One region of the Mesorhizobium sp. B3-1-6 genome, then DNA from elsewhere that is predicted to be linked to it. Evidence: predicted binding sites of a transcription regulator. Region 1 holds the regulator's gene; each other region holds the start of a gene.
The links. The regulator LexA, encoded in region 1, represses DNA repair genes until DNA is damaged. The targets are predictions, from matches to a motif close to TGTTCNNNNTGTGTTCNG.
Positions count from the first base shown of each region.

Region 2: a site for LexA is predicted at 822-839, ahead of FJ414_RS14505 (PA0069 family radical SAM protein). Genes of this name have one in related genera too.
Region 3: a site for LexA is predicted at 3,320-3,337, ahead of FJ414_RS18665 (helicase-related protein). Genes of this name have one in related genera too.
Region 4: a site for LexA is predicted at 2,448-2,465, ahead of ruvC (crossover junction endodeoxyribonuclease RuvC). Genes of this name have one in related genera too.

Region 1 covers NZ_VFTM01000005.1:69,019-74,183, forward strand. Annotated here, with positions in the region: gene glp (gephyrin-like molybdotransferase Glp) at 1-568, shown strand, start outside; gene FJ414_RS06820 (alpha/beta hydrolase) at 632-1,462, opposite strand; gene kynU (kynureninase) at 1,517-2,764, opposite strand; gene lexA (transcriptional repressor LexA) at 3,214-3,948, shown strand; gene FJ414_RS06835 (ComEC/Rec2 family competence protein) at 3,989-5,165, opposite strand, start outside.
Region 2 covers NZ_VFTM01000014.1:48,460-53,624, forward strand. Annotated here, with positions in the region: gene FJ414_RS14495 (aldehyde-activating protein) at 1-212, shown strand, start outside; gene FJ414_RS14500 (glycosyltransferase) at 261-764, opposite strand; gene FJ414_RS14505 (PA0069 family radical SAM protein) at 914-2,068, shown strand; gene FJ414_RS14510 (ribonuclease HII) at 2,265-2,960, shown strand; gene FJ414_RS14515 (F0F1 ATP synthase subunit B) at 3,407-3,898, opposite strand; gene FJ414_RS14520 (F0F1 ATP synthase subunit B) at 3,911-4,492, opposite strand; gene FJ414_RS14525 (F0F1 ATP synthase subunit C) at 4,554-4,778, opposite strand; gene FJ414_RS14530 (F0F1 ATP synthase subunit A) at 4,855-5,165, opposite strand, start outside.
Region 3 covers NZ_VFTM01000020.1:51,860-57,024, reverse strand. Annotated here, with positions in the region: gene FJ414_RS18665 (helicase-related protein) at 1-3,155, opposite strand, end outside; gene phbB (acetoacetyl-CoA reductase) at 3,869-4,594, opposite strand; gene FJ414_RS18655 (acetyl-CoA C-acetyltransferase) at 4,718-5,165, opposite strand, start outside.
Region 4 covers NZ_VFTM01000020.1:99,274-104,438, forward strand. Annotated here, with positions in the region: gene FJ414_RS18855 (metallophosphoesterase) at 1-51, opposite strand, end outside; gene ruvB (Holliday junction branch migration DNA helicase RuvB) at 185-1,222, opposite strand; gene ruvA (Holliday junction branch migration protein RuvA) at 1,266-1,886, opposite strand; gene ruvC (crossover junction endodeoxyribonuclease RuvC) at 1,897-2,406, opposite strand; gene FJ414_RS18875 (glycosyltransferase family 2 protein) at 2,544-3,608, opposite strand; gene FJ414_RS18880 (DUF1465 family protein) at 3,917-4,447, opposite strand; gene FJ414_RS18885 (DUF2269 family protein) at 5,009-5,165, shown strand, end outside.

The DNA.
Region 1 (5,165 bases):
CGGCGCGCGCGCGCTCGATCTCGGCATCGCCGCCGACCGCCAGGAGGCGATCGCCGCGCTGGTCAGGAAAGCGGTCGAGGCGAACGCCGACGTCATCGTCACGCTCGGCGGCGCCTCGGTCGGCGACCACGACCTGATCCATGACGTGCTGACCGGCGAAGGCATGAAGCTCGACTTCTGGAAGATCGCCATGCGCCCCGGCAAACCGCTGATGTTTGGCCGGCTTGGCAATGTCCGTTGCATCGGCCTGCCCGGCAATCCGGTGGCAAGCATCGTCTGCTCGCAACTCTTCCTGAAGCCGCTGCTTGCCAGGCTCGGCGGCCGCGATCACCGGCAGGACGTGCGAACGGCCCGGCTGGGCGCCGCGATGCAGGCCAACGATTTCAGGCAGGACTACGTGCGCGCCGTTGTGCGCGAGGACGCCGGCACCCTGGTCGCGATGCCTTTCGGCATCCAGGACTCCTCGATGCTGCGCATGCTTGCCGACGCCAACGGCCTGATCGTGCGCCAGCCCTTCGCGCCCGCCGCGCAGGCCGGCGCCGAGTGCAACGTGCTGATGCTGCGCTGAGCCGGTCTATCCCGCCGTTTTAACGCAATTCTCGACCGAAACCGTTCACACCGCCGAATTGCTCTATTCGGCGATCAGTGCCCGAGTGAGGGGATGATCCGGATCTCCGAGCCCATCGACAACGTTGAAATGATGCCGGTCCGGCTCGACCACTGAACCGGTGGCAGCGCCGAGCCCGGTCCAGATGTTGGCAAGCAATGTACTCTGGCGCAGGAATTCCGAACGCTCGCCGCCGCCGACCCAACAGGTGATGCGGGCTCCCCGCCGAGGCCGCAGCAAAGCCGGGCTTTCGCTCAACGCTTCCTTCTCGTCGATGTTCAGGGTCTCGTTCAGTGCGGTGAACATCAGCGGCCGAAGGTCGTGCAGGCCTGAAATCGAAACGACCTGGCGTATGCGCCGCGTCACATCGGACGACAGCGGCGAGGCCGCGGTCACCATCCGGCTGGCGAGATGCCCGCCGGCCGAGTGCCCGGTCAGCACCAGCGGACCATCGACCATCGCCGCCGCCTTCTCGATCGCTGCCGCAACCTCGTTGACGATGCCGCTGATCCTGGTTTGCGGGCAAAGCGTGTAAGAGGGCATGGCGACGGCAAAACCGTGGCCGACCGCACCTCCAGCCAGATGCGACCAGGAGGTCTTGTCTGATTCCATCCAGTAACCGCCATGGATGAACACGACGAGCCCCTTTGGCGCAGCAGGTGGCAGGAACAGATCGAACCGGTTGCGCGGCGCTTCGCCGTACACGATATCGAACCGCGCCCTGCCTTGCGCCAGCAGCTTTTCCCGAAAGGCCCGCGCCGGTTGATCCCAAGCCGCGGGCCAGCGGTCGCCGCCGGCGATGTTCGCGCCGTTGGCATAGGCGTTGTCCCAGTCGGCAATACGGTGTCCGAGCAACGGCCCCTCCACGATCAGCTCAATGTCGAGTGGTTTTGATTGGCATCGCCACGGTCAGGTAACTGTTGTCTTGACCGCGAAGCGGGCTTCTCGCCAGACGCCGGTCCGCAAGATGTCTTCGAGCACTTCGACGGCATTCCACACATCCCTGTAGCCGACATAGAGTGGGGTAAAACCGAAGCGCATGGTCGACGGCGCCCGAAAATCACCGATCACGCCGCGTTCGATCAGGGCCCGCATGATCTGGTAGCCATGCTGGTGAATGAAGGAAATCTGGCTGCCGCGTTTGGCGCTGTCGCGGGTGCTTTCCAGCGTAAGATCGTAACCGCCGCACCGTACCTCGACGAGTTCGATGAACAGATCGGCCAGCGCGATGCTCTTCCTCCGCACCGTCGCCAGGTCAACGCCGTTCCAGATGTCGAGCGCGCCTTTCAGCGTCCGCATCGATAGGACCGGCTGCGTTCCGCACAGAAATCGGCGGATGCCGGTGCCTGGCGCATAGGCTTGCTCGAAGGCGAACGGCCGTGCATGGCTCCACCACCCGCTGAGCGGCTGCCGCACATCGGCAAGATGCCGCTCGGCCGCATAGATAAAGGCAGGAGAACCCGGCCCGCCATTGAGATATTTATAGGTGCAGCCGACGGCGAAATCGGCGCTTGCCCTGTCAAGTTCAACCGGCATGGCGCCCGCGCTGTGGCAGAGATCCCATACGATCAGCGCACCGGCGTCATGCGCCATGCGCGTAAGCGCCGCCATGTCGCGCAACTCGCCGGATTTGTAATTGACGTGGTTGACCAACACCACCGCCACGCGTTCGTCGATCAGTTCCTCGATGGTCGGCGCGTCCACGCCAGCCAGGCGCAGGACAGTGTTCTTTCCGGTCGAGGCCACCCCTTCGGCCATATAGATATCGGTCGGAAAACTGTCGCCCTCGGCAACGATCACGGTTCGGTCCGGCCGCATCGCCATCGCCGCGTGCAGCACTTTGTAGATGTTGATCGACGTGGTGTCGCAGACCACGGTCTGGCCCGGCGCCGCGCCGATCAGGCGCCCGAGCTGGTCGCCCAGCTCGACCGGCATGTCGAACCATCCGTCCTTGTTCCAGGCACGAATGAGGTCATGCGCCCACTCCTCGGCAGCTGCCTTGCGCAACTCGTCGAATGCGGCGTGCGAGGCCGCTCCCAACGAATTCCCGTCGAGGTAGATCACCCCCTCCGGCAGGACGAAGCGATCGCGCAGGGCGCGCAGCGGATCCGCTGCATCCATCGCCTCGACCTCGGCGAGATCAGGAATTCCCCCCATCATGCTGCCGCCTCCATTTCGGCATGGCGCTTCTCACGGTTGGCCAAGGGTGGTTGTCTCACCACCGTCCGTGCCACGGCAAGAACCTTCTGCGCTATGTTAGCTGGTCCATAGACGGCGAAGACCATGGATCGGAATCATTGCCGAAGTTGGCATTTTGGGTCCGTTTCGTTCACGGTGAAGCACGTTCGCGCAAGAGCCGAAGCGATCCCGCCCGCGCCTTTGTGATGGTGTTGGACCGCGCTTCAGCTTAAGGAGGGCCGCATAATCGAGCGGAATCAATGACACCGCTGACCTGACTCGGCCAGATATCCCTTGGATGCAACATTGTTTCCGAAGCCTCAACAAATTCACTAAACTTTAAACGGTTGCGGAACACAACTGGAACAGATAGTGTTTGTTCTGGGTTTGTTTTTCTGATTCCGGTTTCAGAACCCAAGGGGGCCGCCATGCTGACGCGCAAACAACATGAACTGCTGATGTTCATCCATGAACGCCTCAAGGAGAGCGGGATTCCACCGTCTTTCGACGAGATGAAGGAAGCGCTCGACCTCGCCTCCAAATCGGGCATCCATCGGCTGATCACGGCGCTGGAAGAACGCGGCTTCATTCGCCGGCTGCCGAACCGGGCGCGCGCGCTTGAAGTGCTGCGGCTGCCCGACTCGATCGCGCCTGGCCTGAATGCCGCGAGAAAGTTTTCGCCGAGCGTCATCCAGGGCGGCCAGGGCAATCTCGGCCGTCAGGTCAAGCCGGCGGCGCCCTCGCGCACGCCGACACCCAGCAATGACGACGACGCTGTTTCGGCCGTGTCCATTCCGGTGATGGGCCGCATCGCCGCCGGCGTGCCGATAGACGCCATCCAGCACCAGACGCATTCGATCTCGGTGCCGCCGGACATGATCATGGGCGGCGAGCATTATGCGCTTGAGGTCAAGGGCGACTCGATGATCGAGGCCGGTATCTTCGACGGCGATACCGTCATAATCCGCAACGCCAATACGGCAAGTCCCGGCGAGATCGTGGTGGCGCTGGTCGACGACGAGGAAGCGACCCTGAAGCGGTTTCGTCGCAAGGGTGCCTCGATCGCGCTCGAGGCCGCCAACCCGGCGTACGAGACCCGGATCTTCGGACCGGACCGGGTCAAGGTTCAGGGTAAGCTCGTCGGACTAATCCGCCGTTACTGAGCAGAACCGCGCGGCGGTCTTCGCCGGAACTGCGTGCCATCTATTCTGTAGGCTGCGGCGCGACCGCCGGCTTTTCCGGTCGTTGATAGGGCGGCAGCCCCCTCGCCTCACGCGCGTATTTCCGCTGCTCGTGCCAGGGCCGGTACGGTTCTTCGACCGCGTAGCGAACGGTTGGCCGGGCGGTTGCCGATTGCGGATCGAAGAAGATGGCGGCGCTGCCGTCGCGTGCCAGCTGCCGCTTGGTGACGACAAGCACGCGCGGATCGCGGCATGGGTTGTAGGCCGTGGCGTCGTCGATGACGATGAGGTCGGCGAAACCGCAAGCAGGCCGGGCGCTGGCGCGATTCTCGGCGAGCGCGACGATGGCGCCGGAAGGATGCCGGCCGATGCAGAGGTCGCCAGTGCAATAGAAGGGCGAGCCGGGCGGCAGGTCGACGGGATCGGCGATGTCGAGGGCGTCTTTAGCGAACGTCTCCGGCGGTACGATCTCCTCGGCTTTCAGCGCCCGTTTCCAGTTGTCGATGGTGAAGTCGTTGGAGCGCGCGCGGTTGATGGCAAGCTCGCCGCCGCCGATCGGCATCGCCACCAGATGCGCATCCTCCGAGACAAGCACATCCGGGGCGCGGACATGCGGAATGGCCAGCAGCGCGGCGAGCGCGAAGGGTACGGCGGCAAGCCTCAGCCAGGTGGTGGCCATCGTCGCGATGACCAGCGCGACCGTCGCCAGCAGCACCGACTGGATCGAGATCAGCCCGACGGCGTCTACCGGTGAGCGCTCGGAAATCCATGCAGAAATGGCGATCATCGCCGTCAGGCCTTTACCCATGACAAAGAGGAAGGGACCGTCCAAGCCGAAGGGCATGGCCAGCGCGCTCAACACGGCGAACGGCATGACGATCAGTGAGACGATCGGCATGACCGCCAGATTTGCCAGCAGGCTGAGCGGCGACACCCGCTGGAAGTGCCAGATCGCAAACAACAATGTCGCGCTGCCCGCGATAAGCGACGTCACGGCGGCACCACCCACTCCAATCGCCAGTTTTCGCGATAGGAAGCCGAGGAACGAACGCTTTGCCGGCGGCGCGGTCGTTTTGCCGGCGCGATAGTCGGCAAAACCGGCATAGGCGCCGACCAGGGCGGCGGTGGCGGCGAAGGACATCTGGAAGCTCGGGCCGACCACTTCGTGCGGCGAGACAAGGATAACGGCGATGGCCGAG
Region 2 (5,165 bases), on a different contig from region 1:
ACTATCTCGTCTGCCGCGAGTGCGGCGTCTATGTCGCGGCAATCGCCGGAGACGGTGAAGACGCCATGGCGGTCGTCATCGTCAACGCGCTTGACGATCGCGAGTTGTTCTCCCGCCAGCCGGTCGCCGTTCGGTTCGATGCCGAAACGCGCGACCAGCGTGTCGCCAGGCGCCACAGGGCCTGGATGCCCGTCGAAATCAGAGGGACCTGACTGGGCAGGGACAGCGCTTCTTCCTTCTCCCACAAGGGGGAGCCTGCATCACTTCGGCGGAGCCACCCAGATTTCGGCGTTCAGCCTTCTGGCGGCAAGGCCGCGCGCCAGGGCCTCGGCGCCGCGCGCGCTCTTTGCCAGGGCCGAGGCCTGACGCTTGCTGATGACAAGACCCTCGGCCAGCGCGCGGTTGCCCGAAAAGACGCGGGCCAGGAAAGGCGCGCGGTCGGCCCGGGCACGTGAAAACCGCGCCGGCATGGTTTGCTTCGCCGCGTGCGCCACCACCTCGTCGATCCATCCGTCGGCAAGCCGCGCGCCGGGTTCCAGAAAAAGCAGCCAATCGCCCTTGGCCTGGCCGATGCCGGCGCCGATGCCGCCGGTCACATAATGGCAGCCGGCATGCTCGGCCACCCGATGCGTCTGGTCGGTCGAACCCTGATCGCAGACGATCACGTCGCGCACCACGCCCTCGACCGCGCCGCCGACCAGCGAGGCGAGCGTACGGGCAAGACCCTCTTCGTCGTTGCGGGTTTCGATGAGAACGCTGAGCATCCTTAGCCGAATAGCGGAAAGCCGCGACTTGCGCCAGTTACGGCTTTTCGCCGAAAAAGTTCTTGCTTTGTTCTCTTCGGTAAAATAGGAATAGTTTCATGAACAGAGCGATTCGACAGCCTGCCGACAGTCCCTGGGAGAGGGCGAAAATGGAACAGATCGTGCGTGCCGACATTGCTGCTTTCGGAGCAGGCAGGGCCGAGATGGCCAATGCGATGATCGAACAGAGCGGCATGCGCGTGCGGCCCGACCGCAATCGCGGCCGCTCGGCCGGCATCAACCCGTCCGGCCGGTTCGAGCCGGTCAGCCGCCATGTGTTCGACGACGGCTGGAACTCGCTGGAGGAACTGCCGCCGTTCAAGACGGAAGTGCAGGTCGAGAAGCCGCGCACGATCATCACCCGCAACGAGTCGCCGGACATCTCGTTCGACCGTTCGATCAACCCCTATCGCGGCTGCGAGCATGGCTGCGTCTACTGCTTCGCCAGGCCGACGCATGCCTTCATGGGCCTGTCGCCGGGGCTCGATTTCGAATCGAAGCTGTTCGCCAAGCCGGATGCCGCGCGCATGCTGGACAGGGAATTGTCCAAGCCCGGCTACCAGCCGCGCACGATCGCCATCGGCACCAACACCGATCCCTACCAGCCGATCGAGAAGCAATACCGCATCATGCGCGAGATTCTGGAAGTGCTGGAGGCGCGCGGCCATCCGGTCGGCATCGTCACCAAGTCGGCGCTGGTGACGCGCGACATCGACATCCTGTCGCGCATGGCCGAGCGCGGCCTTGCCAAGGTGGCGCTGTCGGTGACGACGCTTGACCGCATGCTGGCGAGAACCATGGAGCCCCGCGCGTCGACGCCGACGAAACGGCTGGAGGCGATCAGGCAGCTTTCGGATGCCGGCATTCCGGCATCGGTGATGGTGGCGCCGATCGTTCCGGGCCTCAACGATCCGGAGATGGAACGCATCCTCGATTCGGCCAGGGCCGCCGGTGCAAGGGAGGCGGGATACGTCATCCTGCGCCTGCCGCTTGAAGTGGCGCCGATCTTCAAGGATTGGCTGCTGCGCCACTATCCCGACCGCTACCGGCATGTGATGTCGCTGATCCGCTCGATGCGCGACGGCAAGGACTACGATTCCGAATGGGGCAAGCGCATGAAGGGCGCCGGTCCCTATGCCTGGCAGATCGGCCGGCGCTTCGAGATCGCCGCCAAGCGGCTCGGCCTCAATGTCGAGCGGCGGCAGCTTCGCACCGACCAATTCGTCGCAGGTTCGGGCGCCGGCGAACAGCTGATGCTGCTTTAACCTCAGTGCCGGCCATGACGGGCCGGCGCTAAGCAATTCCAGGCAAAGCGATTTTCCGTCTGGAATTGTCATCCTTTTCAAGAATCCCGTCCGGCCACTGTCCCCCGGCCGCGAGACGGTGCCTTCCCGGTCCGACGCCCCATCCGACCCGGAAGGACTTGCGGAGAATCGGAGCCGATGCGAACCTCGCCGCACCATGGCTCGCGCGCGTTCCGATTCTCCGCTTCTCTTTGAAATGGTCGAGAAGCCCGACTTCTCGATCGAGACGAAGGCGATGGCCGACGGGCTGTGGCCAGTCGCCGGCATGGACGAGGCAGGGCGCGGTCCGCTCGCCGGACCGGTGGTGGCCGCCGCGGTGGTGCTCAACCCCGCCAATATCCCGGAAGGCCTCGACGATTCCAAACGCCTCACCCACTTGCAGCGCGAGGCGCTGTTCCTCAAGATTCTCGGCTCGGCGCTCAGCGTCTCGATGGCCTCGATCAGCGCCGAAGGTATCGACAACAGCAACATCCTGAAAGCCAGCCTCGAAGCGATGCGCCGCGCCGCCGCCGGCCTGTCGTTGCAGCCGAAGCTCGCTTTGGCCGACGGCCGCGACATTCCGCCGGGTCTCGCCTGCGAAGGCCGGGCGCTCATCAAGGGCGACCAGCGCTCGCAATCGATCGCCGCAGCCTCGATCGTCGCCAAGGTGATGCGCGACCGCATGATGTGTGGCTGCGGCGGACACCACGAACATTACGGCTTCGAGGTGCATATGGGCTACGCGACGGTCCGGCACCGGACTGCGATCGAGATGCATGGGCCAGTGGCAAGGCTGCACCGGGCCTCGTTCGCGCCGTTCAGGCTGGGCGGGGCGGAGATGGTTGAGGAAGAGAGCTTGGCCGGGCTGGAGTAGTTAGCTAATCTCCCTCAATGTGGTTGCGGCTTGCGGACATCCTCTGTCACTGGCGTGACTGATCGGCGCAGGTTTGATTGCCACGTGGTTCCCCAATCCGTCGCTGCTTCGCAGCGCCACCTTTCTCCCCTCCGGAGGGAAAGGAAGGTAGTCTTGCCGGACGAGCGTTAACGGCAAAAAGCTGGCGCCTTCCTCTACCCCGTCGATCGGGGGAGAGGTGGCTCGGCGAAGCCGAGACGGAGTGGGGGTCGACCAGCGCTACATTAAACAATGCATGCGCCAAGCTGCCATGCACGCTATCGCCAAAGACCAGCTGCTCGGAAATGTGTGCATAGCGTAGCCCCTTGTGGGGGAGATTAGCAGCTTCGGCGCCACGCTCCCTTTCAAACAACAAAAAGCCGCCGGGTTGCCCGGGCGGCTTTTGATTTCGAAGCTTCGACGCAAGCTTAGTTCAGCTTGGCCTTGACGTCATCCAGCGCCGACTTGAACAGATCCGCACCGGCCTTGACGTCGACCTTGGCGGCGAGCAGCGCGCGGGCGGCCTCGACGGCGATGTCGACGGCCGAGGCGCGCACTTCGCTGATGGCCTCGCGCTCGGCCTGGCCGATCTTCTGCTCGGCAAGCGCGGTGCGCCGGGCGACATAGTCCTCGGTCTTCTTGGCCGCTTCGGAAGCAAGCAGCTCAGCCTCGCGCTTGGCGGCGGCGACGATGTCGGCGGCCTCCTTCTCGGCTTCCCTGCGCTTCTGCTGATACTGGCCGAGCAACTGCTGGGCCTCTTCACGAAGCTTGCGCGCTTCCTCGAGCTCGCCGCTGATCTTGGCCGCGCGGGCGTCGAGCGACTTGGCGAGCATGCCCGGCACCCTCAGGTAGACGACAGCGCCCAAGAAGATGAGCATCGCAATGGTTGCCCAGAGCGTGGCGAGTGATGTGGCGTCCATGATCCTCGCTCCTCACCGGCTCGCGGATTTGACCGCGGCCGCGATCTCGGCCTTGTCGGTCTTACCGCCGACAAGCGCCTCGACGATGGCCGACGTGGTGTCCTCGGCGATCGTGCCGACTTCCTTCATCGCCTTGGCCTTGATCGAGGCGATGCTCGCCTCGGCCTCGCCAAGCTTCTTCTCGAGCTCGGCCTCGAGCTTCTTGCGCGTACCCTCGGCTTGCGCCTTGGCGGCGTCGTTCGCCTGCTGGCCGATCTTGTTGGCATTGGCCTTGGCCTCCGCCAGTTCCTGCTCATAGGCGGCAACCGCGGCGTCCGCCTCGCCCTTCAGCCTTGCGGCATGGTCGAGATCCTGGGTGATGCGGTCGTTGCGGACATCGATGATGCCGCCAAGACGCGGCATCACAACCCGCTTCAGGAACAGGTAGAAGAGCCCGAAGGTGATGACCAGCCACAGGATCTGCGACGGGAAGGTCTTGGCATCGAACGGCGGGAACGTTTCATGCTCCGCGGCAGGCACGGCGGTGCCTGCATGCGTATCGCCCTCGGCCGCGGCCGGCGCTGCTTCTTGCGCATAGGCAGATGTCACGAACATCTCATTCCCCTGTCCCTAGAACGGGGCCGCACCATGCGGCCCCTTTCGTCAGCTCTGGCTCTTACTTGAAGACCAGGAGCAGAGCGATCAGGAGCGAGAAGATGCCCAGAGCTTCGGTCACGGCGAAGCCGAAGATCAGGCGGCCGAACTGGCCGTCGGCAGCCGACGGGTTGCGGAGCGCACCCGAGAGGTAGCTGCCGAAGATGTTGCCGAGGCCGATGCCCGCGCCGCCCATGCCGATGCAGGCGATACCAGCGCCGATAGCAGCTGCTGCAGTTGCGTCCATTTCAAAACTCCTGTGGTTTCTCTATTCGTTGCAGGTTGGTACGTTGGGTAAGCTGGCGCCGGGGCGCCGGTGAAAATCAGTGGCTCGGATGCAGGGCGTCGTTCAGATACATGCAGGTCAGCACCGCGAACACATAGGCCTGCAGGAAGGCGACCAGCAGTTCGAGCGCGGAGAGTGCAACGGCCATGGCAAGGGGCAGCACCGAGCCGGCGATACCGACGGCGCCGAACGCGCTCAGGCTGACAACGAAGCCCGAGAACACTTTGAGCGTGATGTGGCCAGCCAGCATGTTGGCGAAAAGACGAACCGAGAGGCTGACCGGACGCGAGACGAAGGAGATGATTTCGATCGCCACCACCAGCGGCAGAAGGTAGCCCGGCACGCCCT
Region 3 (5,165 bases), on a different contig from region 1:
CGACGGTTGTCGTGGCGATGGCGCGGACGCTGATGATCGAAGCGCGCCTGGCGCCACAGAAGGACAGGCTTCGGCTCTTCAGCCTCGGCCGCGGTCTCGGCTTCCGTCGTCATTTCAGTCGATGCGGGGGTCTCGCTCGTGGCCGGGGTTTCGGTCTGCGAGGACTCGGCCTGAGCCGAAGGCTCGCCTTCCTCCGTCACGGCCTCGCCGGCCGGCTCATCGCTTTGCGCTGCCGGTTCGCTTGCCGCTGCGGTTTCCGTAGCTTCCGCGGTCAGTGTCTCCCGTCCGATTGTTTCGTCGACAGGCTCCGCCGCGCTCTCGGCCGGGGTTTCGGTCCGCGAGGACTCGGCCTCAGCCAAGGGCACTCCTTCCTCCGTCACGGCCTCGCCGGCCGGCTCATCGCCTTGCGCCGCCGGTTCGCTTGCCGCCGCGGTTTCCGTGGCTTCCGCGGCCAGAGTTTCCTGTCCGATTGTTTCGTCGACAGGCTCCGCCGCGCTCTCGGCCGGGGTTTCCGCGGCATGGATTTCGGTGCTGTCCGTCTCCGGGCTCTCGCCGGACGTTGCCACGGTGGTGGCCTCGGGGGCGGACGCCTCCGTCGCCTGCGCGGCGCGAGCGGCTTCTTCGGCGGCGAGCTTGGCCGCGGCCGCTTCACGGGCGGCGTCGTCCTGCGCGTCGAGCTTCGCTTTCACCTCGGCGGCCGGCTTCGCCTCGGAGCGATAGCCGAGACCCTTGAGGATCTCCTCCATGTCGTCGGCGGTGGCGCCGAGGATCGACATCATCGGCGGCGTCACCATGAAGGCGTGGCCGTCATAGGCGCCGTCCGGACGCTGGCCGAGGCCAGGCTTCCAGTTGGTCGCCGGGCGGATGAGGTCGGCGAGCCTTTCCAGGATGTCGACGCGCACGGCGCGGCGGCCGAGATTGCGGTAGCCGGCGAGCTTGTAGAAGGTCTTGTCGAAGGCCGGGTCGATGACCACGGAAGTGCGGCCGGAGGCCAGCGCATGCACCACGTCGCCGAAGCCCGGCTTGTCCTTGCCGTCATTCTTCAGCGCCCAGAGCAAGGTCACCAGGCCGGCAGGCGCCGGCTTGATCAGCGCCGGCACGAAGACATGGTAGGCGCCGAAGCGCACGCCGAGGCGGCGAAGTGCCGCGCGGCCTTCCTGGTCGAGAGACTTCATCTCCTCCGCGATGTCGCGGCGATTGATCAGGCCGAAATGCTCGACCAGCTGGAAGGCGATGCCGCGCGCGATGCCGGTGAGTTGGTCGGCATTCTTCAAGTCGACCAGCGGCTTCAAAAGCGACTCGATCTGGAAATTGACGAAACGCTCGGCGCGCGCCGCGACCTTGTCGCGGGCAGGCCCGGTCAGCTGCTCGTCGGCAAGCAGGACCAGGCGCGGCTTCAGCGCCTCGTCGCCGGCGACCAGCGTACCGATCGGCGCGCCGATCCAGCGCAGGACGCCGTCCGAGCCCAAAGCCAGGTCGCCATTGGCGCAAGCGGCAAAGCGTTCGGCGCGCGCCTCGAACTCGGCCGCGAGCGCCTTCTGGGCGGCGGTGCGCACCGCCTTGGCGTCCTCGCCGCCGGCGCTCTGGTCGGCGGTGAAGCGGAACCCCTGCAGCTCGCCGACATGATGGCCTTCGACGAGGACGGTTCCGGTAGGGCTGATTTCGGCTTCAGGCATGGTATTTTCTCTAAGGCGCCGCATGAGGACGGAAGTCCTGCGGTCTACGAAGCGTTTCGTCAACCGCTCATGCAGCGCATCCGACAATCTGTCTTCGATTTCGCGCGTCTTTTCCTGCCAGTGTAGCTGATCGGCCAGCCAGCCGGGGCGGTTGGAGACGAAAGTCCAGGTGCGGATCTGCGCGATCCGGTGCGAGAGCGTGTCGATATCGCCGTCCGTCGTGTCGGCGCGCCGCACCTGCTCGGCCATGTAATTCTCATCGACATGGCCGTGACGCGCAAGGTCCATATAGATCGAGGCGACGAGGTCGGCATGATGGGCCGGCGCGATCTTGCGGTAGTCCGGCAGGGCGCAGGCTTCCCACAGCAGCGCCACGCGCTCCTTGCCGGTGGCCAAAGCGCGGATGTCGCCATCGCGCGACAGATGCTCCAGCGCCTGCGCGTCCACGGCCGGCAGCGCGCGGGTCAGCCCTTCGACCGGCGCATTGGCCTCGATCGAGCGTTTCAGCGCATCGAGGCTGGAAAAGTCGAAATCGGCGGTGCGCCACTGCAGCACCTTCACCGGGTCGAAGTCGTGTCCCTCGATCTTGGCGACCAGATCCTCGTCGAACGGATCGACCTGGCCGGTGACGCCGAACGTGCCGTCGCGCAGGTGCCGGCCGGCACGACCGGCGATCTGGCCAAGCTCGGCGGCGGTCAGGTTGCGGTATTGGTAACCGTCGAATTTGCGGTTCTGGGCGAAGGCGACATGGTCGAGGTCGAGGTTCAGTCCCATGCCGATGGCGTCGGTGGCGATGAGATAGTCGACATCGCCGGACTGGAAGATCTCCACCTGCGCGTTGCGGGTGCGCGGCGAGAGCGCGCCGAGGACGACGGCCGCGCCGCCCTGCTGGCGGCGGATCAGCTCGGCGATGGCGTAGACCTCGTCGGCGGAGAAAGCGACGATAGCGGTGCGCCGCGGCAGCCGGGTGAGCTTCTTCGAGCCGGCATAGGCGAGATGCGAAAGCCGTGGTCGCGTCACCACGGATACGCCCTTAAGCAGTTTCTGCAGGATGCCGTGCATGGTGGCGGCGCCGAGAAGCAGCGTCTCCTGGCGGCCGCGCAGATGCAGGATGCGGTCGGTGAAGATATGGCCGCGTTCGAGATCGCCGGCGAGCTGCACTTCGTCGATGGCGACGAAGGCGGCGTCGGTTTCGCGCGGCATCGCCTCGACGGTGCAGACCGAATATTTCGCCCCGGCAGGCACGATCTTCTCCTCGCCGGTGATCAGCGCCACCTTGTGGGCGCCGACCTTCTCGCAGACCCGGGCATAGACTTCGCGGGCGAGCAGCCTGAGCGGCAGGCCGATGACGCCGGTCTCATGCGCAACCATGCGCTCGATGGCGAGATGGGTCTTGCCGGTGTTGGTGGGGCCCAGCACGGCCGTCACGTCGCGGCCCGAAAGGATCAGCGGCTGGGAGTGTTTCGGCTGGATGTTCATCGGCTCGGAAATAAGGTTTCTGCCGCTTGTAGTCTGAAGCACGGCGGTGCCGCCGCGTGTGACAGGCGACACATAGGGACTTCGGGCGCGAAGCGAAAGCGGAATGTTCCTTTGGGGAGGGGCAGAGCGGGCCGGGGTGGCCAAAATCGGTCGTTGTTAACGGCTGGAACGAGTCTGGAACGAATCAGCGACGAATCGCTGACTCGCTCTGATTCAGGTTTTGTTCACGGCTACATGTGGGTTTTTTGACGGTGAGTCTCACCACATGCTGAATCGCTGAATTGGCCCGATTCCTGCGTGGCCCCGTCGGGCCGAGACCGTCGTTAACTTTTGCCGGGCAACGGTCGCGGTCGACTTGAGCCTTGTCCTCAAAGTTATGAAATTGTTGATTTTTCTTAATCGCTTTTAACGAGTTCGGTGACGTTTGCGCCGTCCGCCGTTAACTTTCCGGCCAAAGCCAGAACGAATCGGCGACGAATCAGCGATCCGGGTATTTTCCCGGTTTGTTCACCCCTAGATATGGTGTTATCCACAGCTTACCCACCGAGAATTCACAGCTTGTTGGCGGAGTTGCGCACAAAGGGGGCTGCTGCCGTTAACCTTTGCGTGCCGAATTGAGGCAAGGTGTCGCGCCGAGCTTGTCGACGGGGCAAAAGGCGGCTCCGACGTCGGGGCCGCCTCAGCGCAAAAAGGGTATCAGGCGAAGTTGGGGATCAGGCGAAGTACTGGCCGCCATTGGCGGTGATGGTCGAGCCGGTGATGAAGCCGGCCTCGTCGGACGCCAGGAAGACGACGCAGCGCGCGATCTCTTCCGGCTCGCCGAGGCGGCCAACCGGGATCTGCGGGATGATGCGCTCGGTGAGCACCTTTTCGTCGATCGCCTTGACCATTTCGGTCGCGATATAGCCGGGGCAGATGACGTTGACGGTGATGCCCGCGCGCGCACCTTCTTGGGCAAGAGCCTTACTGAAGCCGATATCGCCGGCCTTGGCGGCCGAGTAGTTGACCTGGCCGGCCTGGCCCTTCTGGCCGTTGATGGAGGAAATGGTGATGACGCGGCCGAACTTGCGGTCGCGCATGCCGCTCCACAGAGGATGCGTCATGTTGAAGACGCCGGAGAGGTTGGTGTCGATGACTTCCTTCCACTGCGCGGGCGTCATCTTGTGGAACATGGCGTCGCGGGTGATGCCGGCATTGTTGACCAGCACCCCGACCGGGCCGAGATCGGCTTCGATCTGCTTGATGCCCGCGGCGCAGGCCTCGTAGTCGGCAACGGACCATTTGTAGACCGGGATGCCGGTCTCGGCCTTGAATTTCTGGGCCGCCTCGTCATTGCCGGCATAGTTGGCGGCGACCGAATAACCGGCGGTTTTCAAGGCGACCGATATCGCTGCGCCTATGCCGCGCGATCCGCCCGTGACGATTGCTACCTTGCTCATGTGGTCCTCCCTTTAAAATCGTCTGAGCGAATAGAGAGTAGCGAATAGCGAGTAGGGTCCGATGTCCCGCCGCGCGACGCTTCTTCTTCCCTATTCGCTACTCCCGTTCGCTACTCGCTGAACTCACAGCGCTTCTACGCACATCGCCACGCCCATGCCGCCGCCGATGCACAGCGTGGCGAGGCCCTTCCTGGCGCCGCGGCGGCGCATCTCGTGGACCAGCGTGTTGAAGACGCGGGCGCCCGAAGCGCCGATCGGATGGCCGATGGCGATGGCGCCGCCATTGACGTTGACGATCGAGGGATCCCAGCCCATGCCCTTGTTGACGGCGCAGGCCTGCGCGGCGAAGGCCTCGTTGGCCTCGACGAGATCGAGGTCCTTGACCGACCAGCCGGCCTTCTCCAGCGCCCGCTTCGAGGCAGGGATCGGCCCCGTGCCCATGATCGCCGGATCGACGCCGGCGGTCGCCCAGGAGGCGATGCGCACCAGCGGGGTGATGCCGCGCCGGGCAGCCTCGGCCTCGGTCATCAGCAGCGCGCCGGCGGCGCCGTCATTGATGCCGGAGGCGTTG
Region 4 (5,165 bases), on a different contig from region 1:
GCTGAAGGCCGAGCCGCCGACAAGGCGCAGGAAACCACGTCTGGTGATCATGGATCGGCCCAAGCCCCTTGGGATTCTATCAGGAAGCTGCCTTAAAGGGGGCAATTACGCCCTCAGCTAGGCCGAGGCGAGCAGATTCTGCGCAGACGGGCCGTTACGCGGCCAAACGGCGAACAAATATGCGTTACTCTTCCTGGAACAGGCTGATCTGCTGCTGGACGATATCCTTCGGCGGGTCGAGCCCGAGATGGCGCCAGGCATTGGCGGTCAGAACGCGGCCGCGCGGCGTGCGCTGGATGAAGCCCTGCTGGATCAGATAGGGCTCGATGATGTCCTCGATCGCGTCGCGCGGCTCGGAGAGCCCGGCCGCGATCGTCTCGATGCCGACCGGTCCGCCGCCGAAATTGCGCGCGATCATCGACAGATAGCGGCGGTCGAGCGCGTCGAGGCCAAGCGCGTCGACCTCCAGCCTTGTCAGCGCCTCGTCGGCGATCTTCCTGTCGACATGGCCGTCCCCCGCGACGCTGGCGAAATCGCGCACCCGGCGCAGCAGGCGGCCGGCGATGCGCGGCGTGCCGCGCGCGCGGCGCGCGATCTCCAGCGCGCCATCGTCGCCAAGCGGCATCGACAGGATGCGGGCGCCGCGCCGCACGATCTGCTCCAGCTCCTCGACCGTATAGAAATTGAGCCGGACGGGAATGCCGAAACGATCGCGCAGCGGATTGGTCAGGAGCCCAAGCCGGGTCGTCGCCGCGACCAGCGTGAAACGGGCAAGGTCGATCTTGACCGAGCGCGCCGCCGGCCCCTCGCCGATGATCAGGTCGAGCTGGAAATCCTCCATCGCCGGATAGAGGATTTCCTCGACCGCCGGATTGAGCCGATGGATCTCGTCGATGAAGAGCACGTCGCGCTCCTCCAGATTGGTGAGCAGCGCCGCCAGATCGCCCGCCTTGGCGATAACCGGACCCGAGGTCGAGCGGAAATTGACGCCGAGCTCACGCGCCATGATCTGCGCCAGGGTCGTCTTGCCGAGCCCCGGCGGACCGACGAACAGCACATGGTCGAGCGCCTCGCCGCGGCCCTTGGCGGCATCGATGAAGACCTTGAGATTGGCGCGCACTGCCGCCTGGCCGACGAACTCGTCGAGCGACTGCGGCCGCAAGGTCTGGTCGGCATCCTCACCGCGCTTGTCGGGGGCAATGAGGCGGGGCGAAAGGCTCATGCCGCCTTCCTTGCATAGGACCGACAACGGAACAAGCGCCGCCTCACCGCGCCAGTTCCTTAAGGCCGAAGCGGATCAGCTTGGATGCATCCGCGCCCTCGCCGGCCGATTTCAGCGCTGCCGCAACCGCGTTCGCCGCGATGTCGCGCGAATAGCCGAGATTGACCAGCGCCGAGACCGCATCCGTAATCGGTGCCGCCGCGACGCCTTCGCCGAGCTCCTGCTTGAGGCCGATCGTGCCGCTGGCCGCGCCCGCATAGGCAGGCGCCTTGGTGCGCAATTCGGTGACGATGCGCTCCGCCACCTTCTTGCCGACGCCTGGCGCTCTGGAGACCATGGCGATGTCGCGCAGCGCGATCGCATTGGCGAGCTCGGCCGGTGCCAGCGTCGACAGGATGGCCAGCGCCACCTTGGCACCGACGCCCTGCACATTGTTCATCAAAAGCCGGAACCACTCGCGCTCCAGCGCCGACTGAAAGCCGTAGAGCCGGATCATGTCCTCTCGCACATAGGTCTCGATGAACAGCACCACCGCCTCGCCGGGCGACGGCAGCGACGCCAGCGTGCGCGCCGAGCAATGCGCGACATAGCCGACGCCGTGCACGTCGACGAGGCAGGAGTCCTCGTCGATCTCGTCCAGCGTGCCCTTGAGCTTGCCGATCATGATTGTCCCCTCACGCCAGCGCTGCCATCCGGTAGGCGACGCTTTGGCGGTGATGCGCATGGCAGATGGCGATGGCAAGGGCGTCGGCAGCATCGTCGGTGTCGAAGATCGCCTTCGGCATCAGCACCTTGACCATCATATGGATTTGCTTCTTCTCGCCGTGGCCGACGCCGATAACCGCCTTCTTGATGGCATTGGGGGCATATTCAGCGACCACCAGCCCGGCACGCGCCGGCACCAGCATGGCGATACCGCGCGCCTGGCCGAGCTTCAGCGTCGCCGTGGCGTCCTTGTTGACGAAAGTCTGCTCGACCGCTGCCTCATGCGGCATGGCTTGGTGCAGCACCTCGGCCAAACCGTCATGCAGCTGGCAGAGTCTTGTCGCCAACGACTCCTTTTCGTCGGACCGCACCGTGCCGGACGCGACGAAGCGCAGCGAATTGCCCACGCTGTCGACAATACCCCAACCGGTGCGCCTCAGCCCCGGATCGATACCGATGATGCGAATCGCTTCCCCCATGCGCCAAGTCTAGCCGTGGCGGCAAGCGATGCCAGCGAAATGTGAACAAACCAGAAACAATCGCGATCTTAAGAACGCATTCGAAATCCCATCAAGCTGGCGTTCACAGGCTGGCCGGCCCGAAATCCGGATCTAATTTAGTTCGTCACGCGACGGATGGTTTTCGACAGCCGCGTGAGAAATGCCGGCCTCGACGACGCGACGAGCTTCCATGCCAGGACTGCATTTCCCATGCGCCGCGGCAGGAGCCCGATGCAGAGGAACCAGGCTGCCAGCGCAGCCCGCCGCCGCCAGGATGCGTTCATTTCCAGACTGGCGGCGGCGCCCGCTTTTGCCAGTCCCAGCCGGGAGTCGGTCGCGACCGGATGCCGGGGCTCGTCGACGCAAAGCGAGGCCAGTCGCTCTTCCAGATGAACCGGATCGCGAAGGCCGGCATCCGGCGGCACGGTCAGACCGATCTCGGCCGCCCGGTCGGACAAGGCTTCAAGGCGCCGGAAGTCATGCGCCACGCGCCAGCGCGCCCGCTCGGCAAGCTTTTCGGCAAAGACCGAATGGTTGGAACCGTGGATGCGGTAAGCACCAAGGCAGGTGTCGATGGATTTCACCTCCCCGTGCAGCGGCGCAAGCGTTGCGAGATAGCCATCGGCGCCTTGCCGGAAATCGCTTTCGGGCATGGGCATTATCGGGTCCAGCGCCTCACGGTCGAACGCCAGCCCGCTCGTCACCGTCGTACGGTAGCGCCCCTTGCGCAACAATTCCGGGACGACGTCGCCCGAGTCGAACGGCTGTTCCGGGGGCGGAAAGACATCCTTGATATGTTGGTCCTCGTCGACGAGATGCAATCTGAATTGCGCCTGGGCGACATCCGCGTCCCACTCGTCCAGGACCTCGGAGACGGCGTTCGGATAGAGATAATCGTCGGCGTCGAGGAAAAGAACGATCTCCCCGGTGCTCGCCTCGAACCCCGTATTGAACGCAGCGGCATGTCCGCCATTCCTGCGCCTGAGGCACGAGCGGATCTTGTCGCCGTAGGATTCGATGACGGCCACCGACGCGTCCGTCGATGCGTCGTCGACGACCACGACCTCGACATTTCGGTGGTCCTGCTCCAACGCGCTGTCGATGGCGCGTCCAAGAAACTGTTCGTAGTTGTAATTGGGGATGATGATCGATACCGGGATGCGGTCCAATGGCGAATGCACGGATCAAGCCTCGCAATCTGCTTTGGTCACAGTGACGGTGATTTTCTTGCAAAACCGGCTCGGGTCGACCCGGCTGCGGCGAACGGCTCCAACTAGGAGCCCATCGCTTCAAGACAAGGGCAATATTTCTCGCGAAGGCCGGCATGGCCTTCGATGCAACGACGGTTACCCGCAGTATCGAAGAGCAGTCGGGGTCGCAGGCGCTCGACTTGCGGCCACGATCGCGGCTCGCCAGATCGCGCCTCGATTGAACGATGTGGGTTCCCGCTTCCCGCGCCGCTATCGCGGCGTTTGCTGCAAACGCGGTTTCAGCCGCGCGCGAAAGCCGTATTCAAGAGACTGATCTGGTCGGAAACCGGGTTGGCCCGCCGGCTGGGGGCGTGCGTCTCGTTGATGACGCCGCCATAGATTTCCTCGTCCATGCGCCGCACCAGCGCCTGCAGGCGCAGCGAGCGCGTCACGAGGTCCAGAAAATCCTTGGGCAGCTCTTTCCAGCCGAGCGCCTCGTCATGCGCGGAGGCGGTGTCGAGTCGCACCTTGGATTTCTCCGAGGCCACCTGGTCGCGCGTCATCTCGCCGGAATTCGCCGCCCGCTGCAAAAGCAGCCAGGAGGCGACCTGCATGAGCCTTGTGGTCAGCCGCATCGACTCGGCCGCATAGAGTGCCGCCGCCGTGCGCGACAATTTCTTGGCTTCGAGCCTGCCCTTGCCATCGAGATATTCGGCGGCCTGCTCGACCAGCCCCATGCCTTCCTGGTAGAGCGGCTTGAAGGATTGGGAGAAAACCCGGCGCTCCGCCAATTTGATGGTTTTCGCGCTGCCCTTCGAAGGCTCGTTCATCGATACGCCCCTGCACTGCCGTCGGCCGATTCGGCAATTCTTGCCGACGTGGCCCGCACCCTAAATGACTGAGGCTTGAAAATGCGCTTCGATGCCCATGAAGGCAAGCGCATGTTTAACAAACGGTTAACGCAGGCCTCGTTCCAGCCATCCGCAAGCGGATGGCACCCGGCTTGCCGCCCGCGGACAAAAAAAGAGCCGCGGATAAGGCGGCTCTCAGGAGTTTAACAGGGAGGCGTCAAACAAAGTGGCTCCAACCACTCGGTAAGAATCCAGCAAAACTGGATGCGCATAGTAAACGCCCGTAAAGCTTAATGAACCCTTAACGCAGCGACGATTTTTTAAGCGACCGCGCTTTTCTGTGCCGGAACAGGACAGCCGGCCTCGCCGCGCGGGATCGCCCGAAAACCGGATTTCGGATGCTGTCATCGCGGCCTTCGAAACATGTTGGCTGCCGCCGCGACATCGTTCCGAAACACGCGCCACGCAAAAGCCCGCTCCTCTGAAGCGGCGCGCAAATCCGCGCCGCTCGAAATCATGCGGGATATCCGGGAGCAGATCATGGATTGGTATTCGATCGTCAAATTCCTTCACATCGTTTCGGCCGTTTTGTGGGTCGGCGGCGGCTTCGTGCTGTTCCTGCTCGGCGTGCTGGCCGAGCGTGCCGGCAACATCGAGGACAAGCTGCAGGCTATGCGCGCCAGCGGGCAGCTCGGCG